2 linked regions of the Alloyangia pacifica genome follow. The protein of the gene in region 2 interacts with the protein of the main gene of each other region in a pairwise test. Links are inferred from orthologs where the notes say so. Each region holds a gene or a part of one and is shown on either strand. Other genes may lie near its edges.

What was found.
Region 1: the proteins of uvrB (region 2) and uvrA interact in binary tests that used the Escherichia coli proteins (3 or more experiments, as listed by UniProt). The link is inferred for Alloyangia pacifica from one-to-one orthologs.

The regions. Positions count from the first base shown.
Region 1 is NZ_CP022189.1:1,490,977-1,498,077, reverse strand. What follows is about bases 1,460-4,907. They hold uvrA (excinuclease ABC subunit UvrA), read right to left. Parts: upstream 4,543-4,907; coding sequence 1,660-4,542; downstream 1,460-1,659. Other genes in these bases: CEW88_RS07130 (ABC transporter ATP-binding protein), read right to left, coding at 4,729-4,907; CEW88_RS07140 (excinuclease ABC subunit A), read left to right, coding at 1,460-1,522. Outside these bases: CEW88_RS07150 (PaaI family thioesterase), read right to left, coding at 1-192; CEW88_RS07145 (enoyl-CoA hydratase), read left to right, coding at 262-1,047; more of CEW88_RS07140, read left to right, coding at 1,151-1,459; more of CEW88_RS07130, read right to left, coding at 4,908-5,820; CEW88_RS07125 (alpha-glucosidase), read right to left, coding at 5,856-7,101. UniProt on the Escherichia coli protein: The UvrABC repair system catalyzes the recognition and processing of DNA lesions. UvrA is an ATPase and a DNA-binding protein. A damage recognition complex composed of 2 UvrA and 2 UvrB subunits scans DNA for abnormalities.
Region 2 is NZ_CP022190.1:694,090-700,644, reverse strand. What follows is about bases 2,552-5,453. They hold uvrB (excinuclease ABC subunit UvrB), read right to left. Parts: upstream 5,151-5,453; coding sequence 2,952-5,150; downstream 2,552-2,951. Other genes in these bases: CEW88_RS16190 (ETC complex I subunit), read left to right, coding at 5,385-5,453; CEW88_RS16200 (hypothetical protein), read left to right, coding at 2,573-2,866. Outside these bases: CEW88_RS16220 (AI-2E family transporter), read left to right, coding at 1-977; CEW88_RS16215 (HdeD family acid-resistance protein), read left to right, coding at 1,058-1,594; CEW88_RS16210 (excinuclease ABC subunit B), read right to left, coding at 1,640-2,041; CEW88_RS16205 (I78 family peptidase inhibitor), read left to right, coding at 2,161-2,433; more of CEW88_RS16190, read left to right, coding at 5,454-5,696. UniProt on the Escherichia coli protein: The UvrABC repair system catalyzes the recognition and processing of DNA lesions. A damage recognition complex composed of 2 UvrA and 2 UvrB subunits scans DNA for abnormalities.

The sequences.
Region 1 (7,101 bases), on a different replicon or contig from region 2:
CGCCACATCCGCCAGCGCGAACATCGACGGCCCCGAGACCGTGCCGCCGGGCCGCAAGTGCTGCTCGTCCACGATCAGCCGCATCACGAGCATTTCCTCGTCCATGCGGTCGATGGCGAACATGCCCTCGATCTGCGGAAAGACCTCCCTCAGGAATCCGGTCATCTCCGGAATGGTGAACTGCAGCGCCATGCGACCTCCCGCCTCTTTCGCCCCTCTTCTCCGCTGGCTAGGCTGCCCGCGAGGATGGAGGAGAACAAGATGGCAATTCTGGAACGTCACGACACCGGGCCGGTGGCCCACCTGCGGCTGAACGCGCCGGAGCGGCTGAACCCGCTGTCGGACGCGATGCTGGCGGCTTTGCAGGCGCAGATCGACGCGCTTTGTCAGGACGAGACAATCCGCGCGGTGGTCATCTCGGGCGCGGGCAAGGTGTTCTGCGCCGGGCACGACCTGCGCGAGATGCAGGCCGGACGGCAGGCAGAGGACAAGGGGGCCGCCTATTTCGCCGATCTCTTCGAGCGCTGCGAACGGGTGATGACCGGCCTCACCCGCCTGCCCCAGCCGGTCATCGCGCAGGTGCACGGCATCGCCGCCGCCGCCGGCTGCCAGCTGGTCGCGAGCTGCGACATGGCCGTGGCTGCCGAAGATGCGCGCTTCGCCGTCAACGGGGTCAACATCGGGCTCTTTTGCTCGACGCCCATGGTGGCGCTGAGCCGCAACCTGCCGCGCAAGCAGGCCTTCGAGCTGCTCACCACGGGCCGTTTCATTCCCGCCGCCGAGGCGCAGACCCTGGGGCTCGTCAACCGCGTTGTCCCCGAGGCCGAGCTGGCCGCCGCGACGCAGGCGCTGGCGGAAAGCGTCGCCTCGAAGCTGCCGCACGCGGTGAGGATCGGCAAGGAGGCGTTCTACGCGCAGGCCGAGCTGCCGCTGGACGCGGCCTATGCGCTGGCCGGCCAGGTGATGGTCGAGAACATGCTCGACCGCGACACCGACGAGGGCATCACGGCGTTCCTGGAAAAGCGCAAGCCCGGCTGGAGCACCTGAGGACATGGCGGAAACCCGCTGGCGGCGCGGGATTTTTCGGAACCGATGCGGCGGCAGCGCGCGTTCTCTGCGTATAACTCCGCACCACGTACAGGAGAGCAGCATGTTACGTACCCTCACCCTCGCGGCCCTTTCGGCTGCCGCCCTCGCCGCCCCCATGGCCGCCAGCGCCGCCCCCAAGGGATGCCCACCGGGTCTTGCCAAGAAGAACGCGGCCTGCATGCCGCCGGGCCAGTACAAGAAGATTGGCAAGCACCATGGTGATCGCGACCGCGACCACGACGCGATCCACATCCACCGCTATGACCGCGGCGAGCGGATCCGCGACAATTACATCGTGATCCGCGATCCGGGCCGCTACCAGCTCGATCCGCGCCGAACCTATTACAACGTCGACGACTACGTCTACCGCGTCGACCCGGACACCGGCGCCGTGCTCGACATCATCGGCGGCATCGCCCAACTGGCGAAGTAAGCCGGCGCCGAGGGGCGCGCCCCCCGCACCCGACCCTAGATCCTTCCACACCGACGTAAAAAGGACCGGCGCTTCTGACGGCGACCGGTCCTTTTTTCATTTCAAGGACGCATCGACGCGCCCTGCGCTCCGCGCGCCTATTCCGCCGCGACCCTGCCCGTCCGCAGCATCGGCTTGAGGTAATGCCCGGTGTGCGAGCGCCCAACCTCGGCCACCTCCTCGGGGGTGCCCGTGGCCACGATTTCGCCGCCTCCATCACCGCCCTCGGGGCCGATGTCGATGATATGGTCGGCGGTCTTGATGACATCGAGATTGTGCTCGATCACCACCACCGTGTTGCCTTGCTCGACCAGCTCGTGCAGCACCTCGAGCAGTTTGCGCACATCCTCGAAGTGCAGGCCCGTGGTCGGCTCGTCAAGGATGTAGAGCGTGCGGCCCGTCGAGCGTTTCGCCAGTTCCTTCGACAGCTTCACTCGCTGCGCCTCGCCGCCCGAGAGAGTGGTCGCCTGCTGGCCCACCTTCACGTAGCTCAGGCCGACCCGCATGAGCGCGTCCATCTTCTCGCGGATCGAGGGCACCGACTGGAAGAACTCCTGCGCCTCTTCCACTGTCATATCAAGCACATCGGCGATGCTTTTGCCCTTGAACTTGATCTCCAGCGTTTCGCGGTTGTAGCGCTGGCCCTTGCAGGTCTCGCATTCGACGTAGACGTCGGGAAGGAAGTGCATCTCGATCTTGATAACGCCGTCGCCCTGGCAGGCCTCACAGCGCCCGCCCTTGACGTTGAAGCTGAAGCGCCCGGGCTTGTAGCCGCGCGCCTTGGCCTCGGGCAGGCCCGCGAACCAGTCGCGGATCGGGGTGAACGCACCCGTGTAGGTGGCCGGGTTCGAACGCGGCGTGCGGCCGATCGGGCGCTGGTCGATGTCGATGACCTTGTCGAGATACTCGAAGCCCTTGATCGTCTCGCAGGGGGCCGGGGTCTCGCGCGCGCCGTTGAGCCGCATAGCGGCGTTCTTGTAGAGCGTCTCGATGGTCAGCGTCGACTTGCCGCCCCCCGAGACGCCGGTAACGCAGACGAACTTGCCCAAGGGAAACTCGGCAGTCACCTCCTTGAGGTTGTTGCCGGTCGCCTTGACCACCTTGAGCATCTTGCCGTTGCCCTTGCGCCGCTCCGTCGGGACCGCGATCTCGCGGGTGCCGGCGAGATACTGGCCGGTGAGGCTGGCGGGATCGTCCGAGATCATCTGCGGCGTGCCCTTGCTGACCACCTGCCCGCCGTGCACCCCGGCGCCGGGGCCGATGTCGAAGACGTAATCTGCCTGGCGGATCATGTCCTCGTCATGCTCGACCACGATGACCGTGTTGCCCTGGTCGCGCAGAGACTTCAGCGTGCCGATGAGCCGGTCGTTGTCGCGTTGATGCAGCCCGATCGAGGGCTCGTCCAGCACGTAGAGAACACCGGTCAGCCCCGAGCCGATCTGGCTCGCGAGCCGGATCCGCTGGCTCTCGCCGCCCGAGAGTGTCCCCGCCGCGCGGGACATGGTCAGGTATTCGAGGCCGACGTTATTGAGGAAGCCGAGCCGTTCGCGGATCTCCTTGAGGATGGCGCGGGCAATCTCGTTCTTTTGTCCCGAGAGCGCCTCGGGCACGGTCTCGATCCAGTCGTGCGCCTCGCGGATCGACATCTGCACCACCTGGCCGACGTGCAGCAGCGTGTCCTTCTTGGCCGAGCCGATCTTTACCGCCAGCGCTTCGGGCCGCAGGCGGTAGCCGCCACAGGCGCCGCAGGGGCGGTTGTTCTGGTAACGCTCGAACTCCTCGCGCACCCAGGCGCTGTCGGTTTCGCGGTAGCGGCGCTGCATGTTGGGGATCACGCCCTCGAAGGCACGGGTCACCTGGTAGACGCGGCCGCCCTCGTCATAGCGGAAGGGGATTTCTTCCTTGCCAGAGCCATGAAGGAAGACGTCCTGCACCTTCTGCGGCAGGTCCTTCCAGCGGGCGTTCTTGTTGAAGCCATAGTGCTTGGCGATCGACTCGATGGTCTGCAGGAAGTACGGCGATTTGCCCTTGCGCCAGGGCGCGATGGCGCCGTCGGCGACCTTCAGCGTCACATCGGGCACCACCAGCTGCTCGTCGAAGAACAGCTCGACGCCGAGGCCGTCGCACTCCGGGCAGGCGCCCACGGGGGCGTTGAAGGAGAACAGGCGCGGTTCGATCTCGGAGATGGTGAAGCCGCTGACCGGGCAGGAGAAGTTTTCCGAGAAGGTGATCCGCTCGGGATCCCCCTCGCCTTCGCGCGGCGCGGTTTCCAGAACGGCGATGCCCGAGGCCAGATCGAGCGCAGTGCGGAAGCTGTCGGCAAGACGCGTCTCGAGCCCTTCGCGCACGACGATGCGGTCGACCACCACGTCGATGTCGTGGCGGAACTTCTTGTCGAGCGTGGGCGGCTCGTCGAGTTCGTAGAACTGCCCATCGACCTTCACCCGCTGGAAGCCCTGCTTGCGCAGCTCGAGGAATTCCTTGCGGTACTCGCCCTTGCGGTCGCGGATGATCGGCGCGAGCAGGTAGCCGCGCGTCCCCTCCTCCAGCGCCATCACGCGGTCGACCATGTCCTGCACCTGCTGCGCCTCGATGGGCAGGCCGGTGGCGGGGCTGTAGGGCGTGCCGACGCGGGCGAAGAGAAGGCGCAGGTAGTCGTAGATCTCGGTGACCGTGCCGACCGTCGAGCGCGGGTTCTTCGAGGTGGTCTTCTGCTCGATGGAGATCGCCGGCGAGAGGCCGGCGATGTGATCGACATCGGGCTTTTCCATCATGTCGAGGAACTGCCGCGCGTAGGCCGAGAGCGACTCGACATACCGCCGCTGGCCCTCGGCGTAGATTGTGTCGAAGGCGAGCGAAGACTTGCCCGACCCCGACAGGCCGGTGATCACCACCAACTCGTCGCGCGGGATGTCGACGTCGATATTCTTGAGATTGTGCTCGCGCGCGCCGCGCACTTCGATCTGCTTCAGCTCTGGCATGAGACCCTCGGGAAAGGAACGCTCCTACACATAGGCCAAACGCCCCGGATCGCAATGGGTAAATGAGAACTTAATAAGAACATGCAGGGCGGGAATGCGCCTTTGCACGATACCTCATCCGCGCGCCGGGCGGGAGCGTCTCTCTTCGAAGCGGGTTGCAAGAGCCGTCGAGGGCTCTTGCACCGCTCAGCGGTAGCGCAACGAGATGCCTTCAGAGAAGAGATGCACCTTCGCGGGATCGGCGCTCAGCCCGACCTCGGTGCCGCGCAAGCCTTGATGGATGCCGGGAAGCTTGGCGATCACCGCCTCTTTGCAGCCGGGCTGCGGCTCGAAGTGCAGCAGGGTCACCTCGCCGAGCGCCTCGGTCAGCGCGACCTTGCCAGTGAACACCGGCGTGGCCGTTGCCTCGGTGAAATCCTCGGGGCGGATGCCGACGTTCACCTGAAGACCCATGTCCGACTCGCGGGTGGCCACGTCCGAGACCGCGGTGCCGCCGGTCTGCAGCCTGACGGTGGTCTGCGCGCCGGTGCCGGTGACTTCGCCAGACAGCATGTTCATCGCCGGCGAGCCGATGAACTGCGCGACGAACTCGCTGTTGGGCGTCTCGTAGAGCTCCAGCGGCGAGCCAACCTGCGCGATGCCCTTGTTGGCAAGGACGACGATGCGGTCGGCCAGGGTCATTGCCTCGACCTGGTCGTGGGTCACGTAGATCATCGTGCGGTCGGGCAGCTTCTCCTTGAGCTGGGCGATCTCGATCCGCGTCGCCACGCGCAGCGCCGCGTCGAGGTTCGAGAGCGGCTCGTCGAAGAGAAACACCTTGGGATCTCGCACGATGGCCCGGCCGATGGCGACGCGCTGGCGCTGACCACCCGAGAGCGCCTTGGGCAGGCGGTCGAGGTAGGGTTCGAGCTGCAGCATCTTCGCGGCGCGCTCGACGGCCTCGGCGATCTCGGCCTTGCTCTTCTTGGCGATCTGCAGGGCGAAGGACATGTTGTCGCGCACGGTCATATGCGGATAGAGCGCGTAGCTCTGGAACACCATGGCGATGCCGCGCTGCGCCGGGGGCACGTCGTTGACCACCTGGCCGTCGATCTCGAGCGTGCCGCCGGTGATCCGCTCAAGCCCGGCGATCATCCGCAACAGCGTGGACTTGCCGCAGCCCGAGGGGCCGACGAAGACGACAAGCTCGCCTGCGGTGACATCCAGGTCGATGTTCTTCAGCACCTCCACGGTGCCTCCGTACACCTTGCCAACATCGGTGAGTTTCAGGTCTGCCATCGTCTCCGCCTCCCCTTATCCTTCGTTTCTGCCGATCACATCCGCAACGCCAGCGCGGGCTGCCAGGGCCCGAGGTGGAACTTGCCATCGGGCGCGGTGCCGGTCGAGCCGAGCTCGACACCGACCTGCTGCCATTTGCCTGCCGGCGCGTCGATCACCGCCGGATCGGGACCGATGTTGAAGGCGCAGAACAGCTCTTCAGTTTCGGCCACCCGGCGGAAGCTGAGCACGTTACCGGTGGCCGTGAGATCGGTGATCTCGCCCTTGCTCAGCGCCGCATGAGCGTGGCGGAAGGCGATGGCACGGCGGTAGTGATGCAGGATCGCCGCCGGGTCCTTCTCCTGGTCCTCGACGGTCATCCGCAGGTGTTCGTGGCTCACCGGCAGCCAGGGCTTGCCCTCGGAAAAGCCGCCGTGGTGGGCATCGGGCTCCCAGACCATCGGCGTGCGGCAGCCGTCGCGGCCCTTGAAGGCTGGCCAGAACCTGATGCCATAGGGATCCTGCAGATCCTCAAAGGCCAGCACCGCCTCGGGCAGAGCAAGTTCCTCGCCCTGATAGATGCAGGCCGAGCCGCGCAAGCACATCATCAGCGTGGTGTAGAGCCGTGCCCCTGCGGCGCCGATACCCCAGCGCGTGACATGGCGCTCGACGTCGTGGTTGGAAAAGGCCCAGCAGGCCCAACCGCCGCCTGCCACCTCGGCGACCTTGTCCATCACCTCCTTGACGTATTCGGCGGTCGGTGCGCGCTGCGACAGCAGCTCGAAGGCGTAGGACATCTGCAGGTGATCATTGCCCGAGGTGTATTCGCCCAGCACCTCGAGGCCCCGCAGGTCCTCGCCGATTTCGCCCACGGCGGCGGCGTTGTAGCGGTCCATGAGCTTGCGCAGCTTGGCGAGGAATTCGAGGTTCTCGGGCTGGGTCTTGTCGTAGAGATGTTCCTGCCAGGTGTAGGGGTTCACCGCCGGGGCAGTGATCGGGTTGCGCCGCTCGGGCGGCAGCGCCGGGTTGTCGCGCAGCTTGGCGTCATGCACGTAGAAGTTCACCGTATCGAGCCGGAAGCCGTTGACCCCGCGGTCGAGCCAGAACTCCGCCACGTCGAGCAGCGTCTTCTGCACCTCGGGCTCGTGGAAGTTGAGGTCGGGCTGCGAGGTGAGGAAGTTGTGCAGGTAGTACTGGCAGCGCGTGGTGTCCCATTGCCAGGCGGAGCCGCCGAAGATCGACAGCCAGTTGTTCGGCGGCGTGCCGTCGGGCTTGGCGTCGGCCCAAACGTACCAATTGGCG
Region 2 (6,555 bases):
TCTATCTGCTGGAGTCGGTGGCCGGCGCCCTGCGCCGACTGCCGGTGCTTGGGTATCTGCCACTCGGCGCGCTGCGACTGCTTCTGCTGGCTTTCGCGGCGACCGTGGTCTTCGTTCTGGCGGCGGTCTTCTCGGCCACCGTGCGCGAGATCATGGCGGTCGCCCCGACCTACGAGGACAACCTTCGCGCCATGGTCGACGGGGTCGCGGGGTACTTCCATTTCGAGAATGACGAGCTCTGGGAGCGCGTCACCGCCGAGACCGTCGGGCGGATCGACCTGCGGCGCTTTTCGCTGGCGGTGCTGGGCGGTTTCACCAACCTTGGCTCGGTGGTGCTGATGGTGATCATCTACGCCGCTTTCATCACCGCCGAGCGCCGTTCCTTCCAGCGCCGCCTGACCGCCGGGCTGCGCTCGCCCGAGCAAAGCGCGCGCGTGCTCGCCGTGGTCGGCGCGATCAACGAGAAGATCAGCCGCTACCTTGCCTTCAAGACGCTGATCAACATCGTCCTGGGCACGATTTCCTATGCGATCCTCTGGGCTTTCAACGTGGACTTCGCGCTGTTCTGGGCGGTGGTCATCGGCGTGCTCAACTACATCCCCTACCTCGGCTCCCTGCTCGCCGTCGCCTTCCCGGTGGCGCTCTCGCTGGCACAATTCGGCTCGATCGGTCTCACCGTCGGGCTTGGCGCGGCGCTCACCGCGGTGCAGGTGACGCTGGGCAATATCATCGAGCCGCGGCTGATCGGCCGGCAGCTCAATCTCAGCCCGTTCGTCGTGCTGCTCGCTCTGGCGCTCTGGACGACGCTTTGGGGCATTCCCGGCGCGATCCTCGCGGTGCCGCTGACCTCGATCCTCGCCATCGTGCTGGCCAGCTTCGACAAGACCCGCTGGCTCGCCTTGCTTCTGGCCGAGCGCGTCGATGTGCCGCCTGCCGCCGAACCCACCCCCCGGCACGGCGAACTTCCCGAACGTTAACGCGAGATTGACAGAGCCCCGGGGAGGGGCGCACCTTCGAGGCACCGGCCGCGTGCCGGGTGTATTGAGGGAATTTGGAAATGCAGCATTGGCTTATGTGGATCATTCTCGGTATCGCAAGCATCCTCGGCGGGCTGTTCGCGCTTTTTAACCCCTTCGCCGCCTCGATCGCGGCGCAGACCATTGTCGCCTGGTTTTTCCTGATCATCGGCGTGGTGCAGGCCATCAGCATCTTCCGCGTGACCCGCATGAAGGAGCGCCTGCTCGCCATTCTGCTGACGATCATCTACCTCTGGCTGGGCATCAGCTTCCTGGCCAACCCGCTCGAAGGCCTGATCTCGCTGACGCTTGTCGCGGCGATCATGTTCCTCGTCGGCGGCGTCGCCAAGGTGATCTACGGCTTTTCGGTCGCAGAGGGGCGCTACAAGCTGGCGCTGCTGATCAGCGGCGCGATCTCGGTGATCCTGGCACTCATGATCTTCACCAATTTTCCGTCCTCGGCGGCGGTGGTGCTGGGCGTGCTTCTTTCGGTCGAACTGCTCTCGACGGGCGTGGCGCTGGTCGCCTTCGGGATGGTGCTGAAGCAGCACCCGGAACTGCGCAAGCGTGCGGCCTGAGCGACAACCCACTTCGAGACCGCATCCGGCCCCGCGGGGCCGGATCTACCCCTGCGGAGGAGTTTGGGCTGCGACCTCCGCCGGGAACCGCCGACGGCACTCGGCCTGCCCGGCCGCCGCATCGCGTCCGAGCTGTGGCAGCGCCGCCCCGATCTCGTCGAGCCGACGGTGCAACTCGTAGGGACGCACCGGAACGCGACGTGTCACCGGCTCAGACTCCGTCCGCCAGCAATAATGCGGGTGCTCGTAATAGATCCCACAGAGTTGCCAGCGCCGGCGGGTCTCCCATTCGGTCACATAGGTGAAGCCGCGCGCCAGATCTCGCGAGATGCGGCTCTGCTCCTGCAGCGCATCGGCATAGAACCGCGCCGCCTCGCGGTTGCAGCGCTCATAGGGCGTGCCGCAGGCCGCCAGGGCGAGACAGGATATGAGCAAAAACCGGTGCATGCGGAAAAGCCTAGCTGCGAACGCCGCGCCGGTCGAGAGCGACTTTTGCGGCCGATCGGTGCTGGACTGCACGTTGCCGTGACCTACCTGTCGGCGTAGGGAAAGCAAGGAGACAGACGATGTTGGGACGGATTGGGATCGCGCTCGGACTCTGCGCGGGCGTTGCCGGCTGCAGCGAAACCGAGAGCGCCGCCTCCAGTGGTGAAGACAGCTGCGGTGCCGCGGCCTATCAGAGCCAGATCGGCCACGCCGTCGGCGACCTCGAACTCACCCCCGGCGCCAAGCTGCGTATTGTCGGACCCGGTCAGGCGATGACCATGGACTACCGCGCAGACCGGATGAACATCGAGACTGACAGCGCCGGACAGATCCTTCGGGTGTTCTGCGGCTAATCGGAAAATCCGTCAAAACGCTCCGAACAACACATTGGTTCCGAAGAATATTTCTGGAACCATCAAGCCGCCCTCACGGTTCCTTTACCGAAACACCACGGCGCCCAAAGCGCCGGATCAAACCGGAAGGGAACTGAACATGCGTACCGGATCCATCGTTGCCCTCGTTGCCGCCGCCGCTGTCGTGATCGGCGTTGGCGCATACATGATCGATTTTGATGTCACGAAAGAGGGCAGCCTGCCCGACGTTGACGTCTCGGTTGACGGCGGCGAGATGCCCGAGGTCGATGCCGAGGTCGGCTCGGTCGAGGTTGGCACCAAGACCGAGAAAGTCACCGTCCCGGATGTCGATGTCGAGGTCGACACCAAGGAAGCCGAGGTCACCCTGCCCGACATCGATGTGACCCCGCCGGACGAGAAGAACGACGGCTGATCGCTCACGCGGTCACACGGTGAAAACGAAAGCCCCTCTCCACCCACCGTGGAGAGGGGCTTTTTCATGCCGGGGGATGGATGGCCTAGCGCTTCCGACGCTTGACGTTGCCGCCGCGCTGGCCTGGACGGCCGGCCGTCGAGCGCCCCTTCGATTTCACCGCAGCCTCCGACGCCGCCTCGACCGCCGATTGCCGCGCGAGCGGGTCGTCGTGGATCGCCAGATCGACAGCCTCGAGCCGCTTGACCTCGTCGCGCAGGCGCGCGGCCTCTTCGAACTCGAGGTTCTCCGCCGCCTTGCGCATGTCGGCGCGCAGCCCCTCCAGCACCGCCTCGAGGTTCGAGCCCTGCTGCTTGGCGTCGATCGACGCGGTCACGCGGTTCATGTCGACGTCGCCCTGATAGAGACCGGCAAGGATGTCGTCGACGTTCTTCTTGACCGTCGCCGGGGTGATGCCGTGTTCTTCGTTGTAGGCCATCTGCTTCTCGCGGCGGCGCTCGGTTTCGGCCAGCGCCCGCTCCATCGAGCCGGTGACGCGGTCGGCATACATGATCACCCGGCCGTCGGCATTCCGCGCGGCACGGCCGATGGTCTGGATCAGCGAGGTTTCGGAGCGCAGGAAGCCTTCCTTGTCGGCATCGAGAATTGCCACGAGCCCGCATTCGGGGATGTCGAGGCCCTCGCGCAGCAGGTTGATGCCGATCAGCACGTCGAAGGCGCCAAGCCGCAGGTCGCGCAAGATCTCGATCCGCTCGATGGTGTCGATATCCGAGTGCATGTAGCGCACCTTGATGCCCTGCTCATGCAGGTACTCGGTCAGATCCTCGGCCATGCGCTTGGTCAGCACGGTGCAGAGTGTCCGGTAGCCATCTGCCGTCACCTTGCGGATCTCGTCGAGCAGATCGTCCACCTGCATCTTCACCGGGCGGATCTCGACCTGCGGATCGAGAAGTCCCGTCGGGCGGATCACCTGCTCGGCAAAGACGCCGCCCGCCTGCTCAAGCTCCCAGTTCGCAGGGGTCGCCGAGACGAAGACCGACTGCGGCCGCATGGCGTCCCATTCCTCGAACTTGAGGGGTCGGTTGTCCATGCAGGACGGCAGCCGGAAGCCGTGCTCGGCAAGGGTGAACTTGCGCCGGTAGTCGCCCTTGTACATCGCGCCGATCTGCGGAACCGAGACGTGGCTCTCGTCGGCGAAGACGATGGCGTGGTCGGGGATGAACTCAAACAGCGTGGGCGGCGGCTCGCCCGGCGCGCGGCCCGTCAGGTAGCGCGAGTAGTTCTCGATGCCGTTGCAGACCCCTGTGGCCTCGAGCATCTCGATGTCGAAGTTGGTGCGCTGCTCGAGCCGCTGTGCCTCCAGGAGCTTGCCCTCTGCGACAAGCTGGTCGAGCCGCTGGCGCAGCTCCTTCTTGATCTGGATAACCGCCTGCTGCATCGTCGGCTTCGGCGTCACGTAGTGCGAATTTGCATAGACGCGTATGCGATCGAAGCTGCCGGTCTTCTCGCCGGTGAGCGGGTCGAACTCGGTAATACTCTCCAGCTCCTCGCCGAAGAACGAGAGCTTCCACGCCCGGTCTTCAAGGTGGGCGGGCCAGATCTCGAGGCTGTCCCCCCTCACCCGGAAGGCCCCGCGAGAGAAGCCCGCATCGTTGCGCCGATATTGCTGCGCCACCAGATCGGCGATGATCTTGCGCTGGTCGTACTCGCTGCCCGCGTGCAAGTCCTGGGTCATCGCGCCGTAGGTCTCGACCGAGCCGATGCCGTAGATGCAGGAGACCGAGGCGACGATGATCACGTCATCGCGCTCGAGCAGCGCCCGGGTGGCCGAGTGGCGCATCCGGTCGATCTGCTCGTTGATCTGGCTTTCCTTCTCGATGTAGGTGTCCGAGCGGGCCACGTAGGCCTCGGGCTGGTAGTAGTCGTAGTAAGACACGAAATACTCGACCGCGTTGTCCGGGAAGAACCCCTTGAACTCGCCATAGAGCTGCGCCGCCAGCGTCTTGTTGGGCGCGAGGATGATCGCCGGGCGCTGGGTCTCCTCGATGATCTTGGCCATGGTGAAGGTCTTGCCGGTGCCCGTCGCTCCAAGCAACACTTGGCTGCGTTCGCCATCGCGCACCCCCTGCGCAAGTTCGGCGATCGCCGTCGGCTGGTCGCCCGCCGGCGAGAACTCGGTCTGCATGCGGAAGCTGATGCCGCCCTCGAGCTTCTCCCGCGTCCGGACATCCGGCGCGGGGGCGTGCATCATGGGCATCGACTTGTCGGAATGGGCATAGGGCATGTGGTCATCTCCAGGCGCCTGCAAGACGTGTCGCGCCGAACGGCAATTTCAAGGGGTTTCGGGCTCGGTTGGCTGGGGGGACTCGCTCGCGGGCGCATGGCATTTTCACGGAATGTTCCTTTTCTGCGGGCAAGACGCAAGGGTTCGGGAAGATTTGCCGCACCGCCGCGCCGCGATCTCTTGCCCCGGCACTATAAATTCTCGATAACGCCAATGAATGTCAGGAGGGATTCCATGCGTGCACGGATTTACCAGCCGTCTCGGACGGCAATGTCGTCGGGACAAGCCAAGACCAGGGACTGGATTCTCGAATTCTTCCCCGCCTCCCCGCGCGAGGTCGACCCGCTGATGGGCTGGACCTCCTCGTCTGACACCCAGAGCCAGGTCCGTCTGAAGTTCGACAGCAAGGAGGCGGCCCTCGCCTATGCCGCCGAGCACGGCATCGAGGCGCAGGTGAACGAGCCCAACAAGCGCAAGCCCAACCTGCGCGCCCGCGGCTATGCCGAAAATTTCGCGGTGGATCGCCGGAGCGCCTGGACGCACTGAGTGTGTAAATCGGAGCAAAGTTGTCTCAAAATCGGGGCAAGGGTCCCGCGAAGCTAAGCATCGAACAAGATATAGGGCGCCCGCTGGGCGCCTTCTCCATATGTTGATATCGCCCCCGTCTCGGATCGATCGGGGTCAATATTCGGATGAAGAGGACACATGGGGCAGCCAAGGTCTATTTCGAAGGGCTGGGATGCATCCCACCTTCACTCGGCTTTTTAGTCATTCCTCCAGGCAGCCGGTCCAGTGAGGCGCTCGGACCGGCCATAAGATCTCGGATGGGTCCGCTTAGACGGCGCGCAACCTGCGCTTGTTGACGCCACTGGACTGAGAGGCCGATCGCTTTGGCGAGGCGAGAGTCAGAGAAAGCAGATGAATGCGCAAACGGAAGCATAAGTATGCGCAAGGGGGGCGTTGTTGCAGAACGGCGTCCTGAGGCGTGGGGGGCCCTTTCCCCGTCAGGTTCAGGTCACGCGGACGATCTCGGCTGTGCCGAGGGCGTTGAAGCGGTTCATGAGGGCGACGCGGATGTGGAATTCGGCAGTCTGGCGGTCGGGGTCTCTGGCGGCGATGCGCTCGCCGAAGGCCTTCAGGCATCGCATCCTGGCCTCGGCGCGGCTGCGGATATGGTATCCGGTCCACCGCTTCCAGAACGCCCTGCTATAGTGACGTGTGGCGCGCAGGGTTTCGTTGCGCGCCCGGGCAGCTGGGCAGTCGCCTTTCCATGGCCGACCGTTCTTGCGGATCGGGATGATCGCAGTGCCACCGCGTGCGATGATGGCGCTATGGCAGCGGCGGGTGTCGTAGGCGCCGTCTGCGGTCACGGTGCCGATGTCTTCGTCGTCCGGGATCTGGTCCA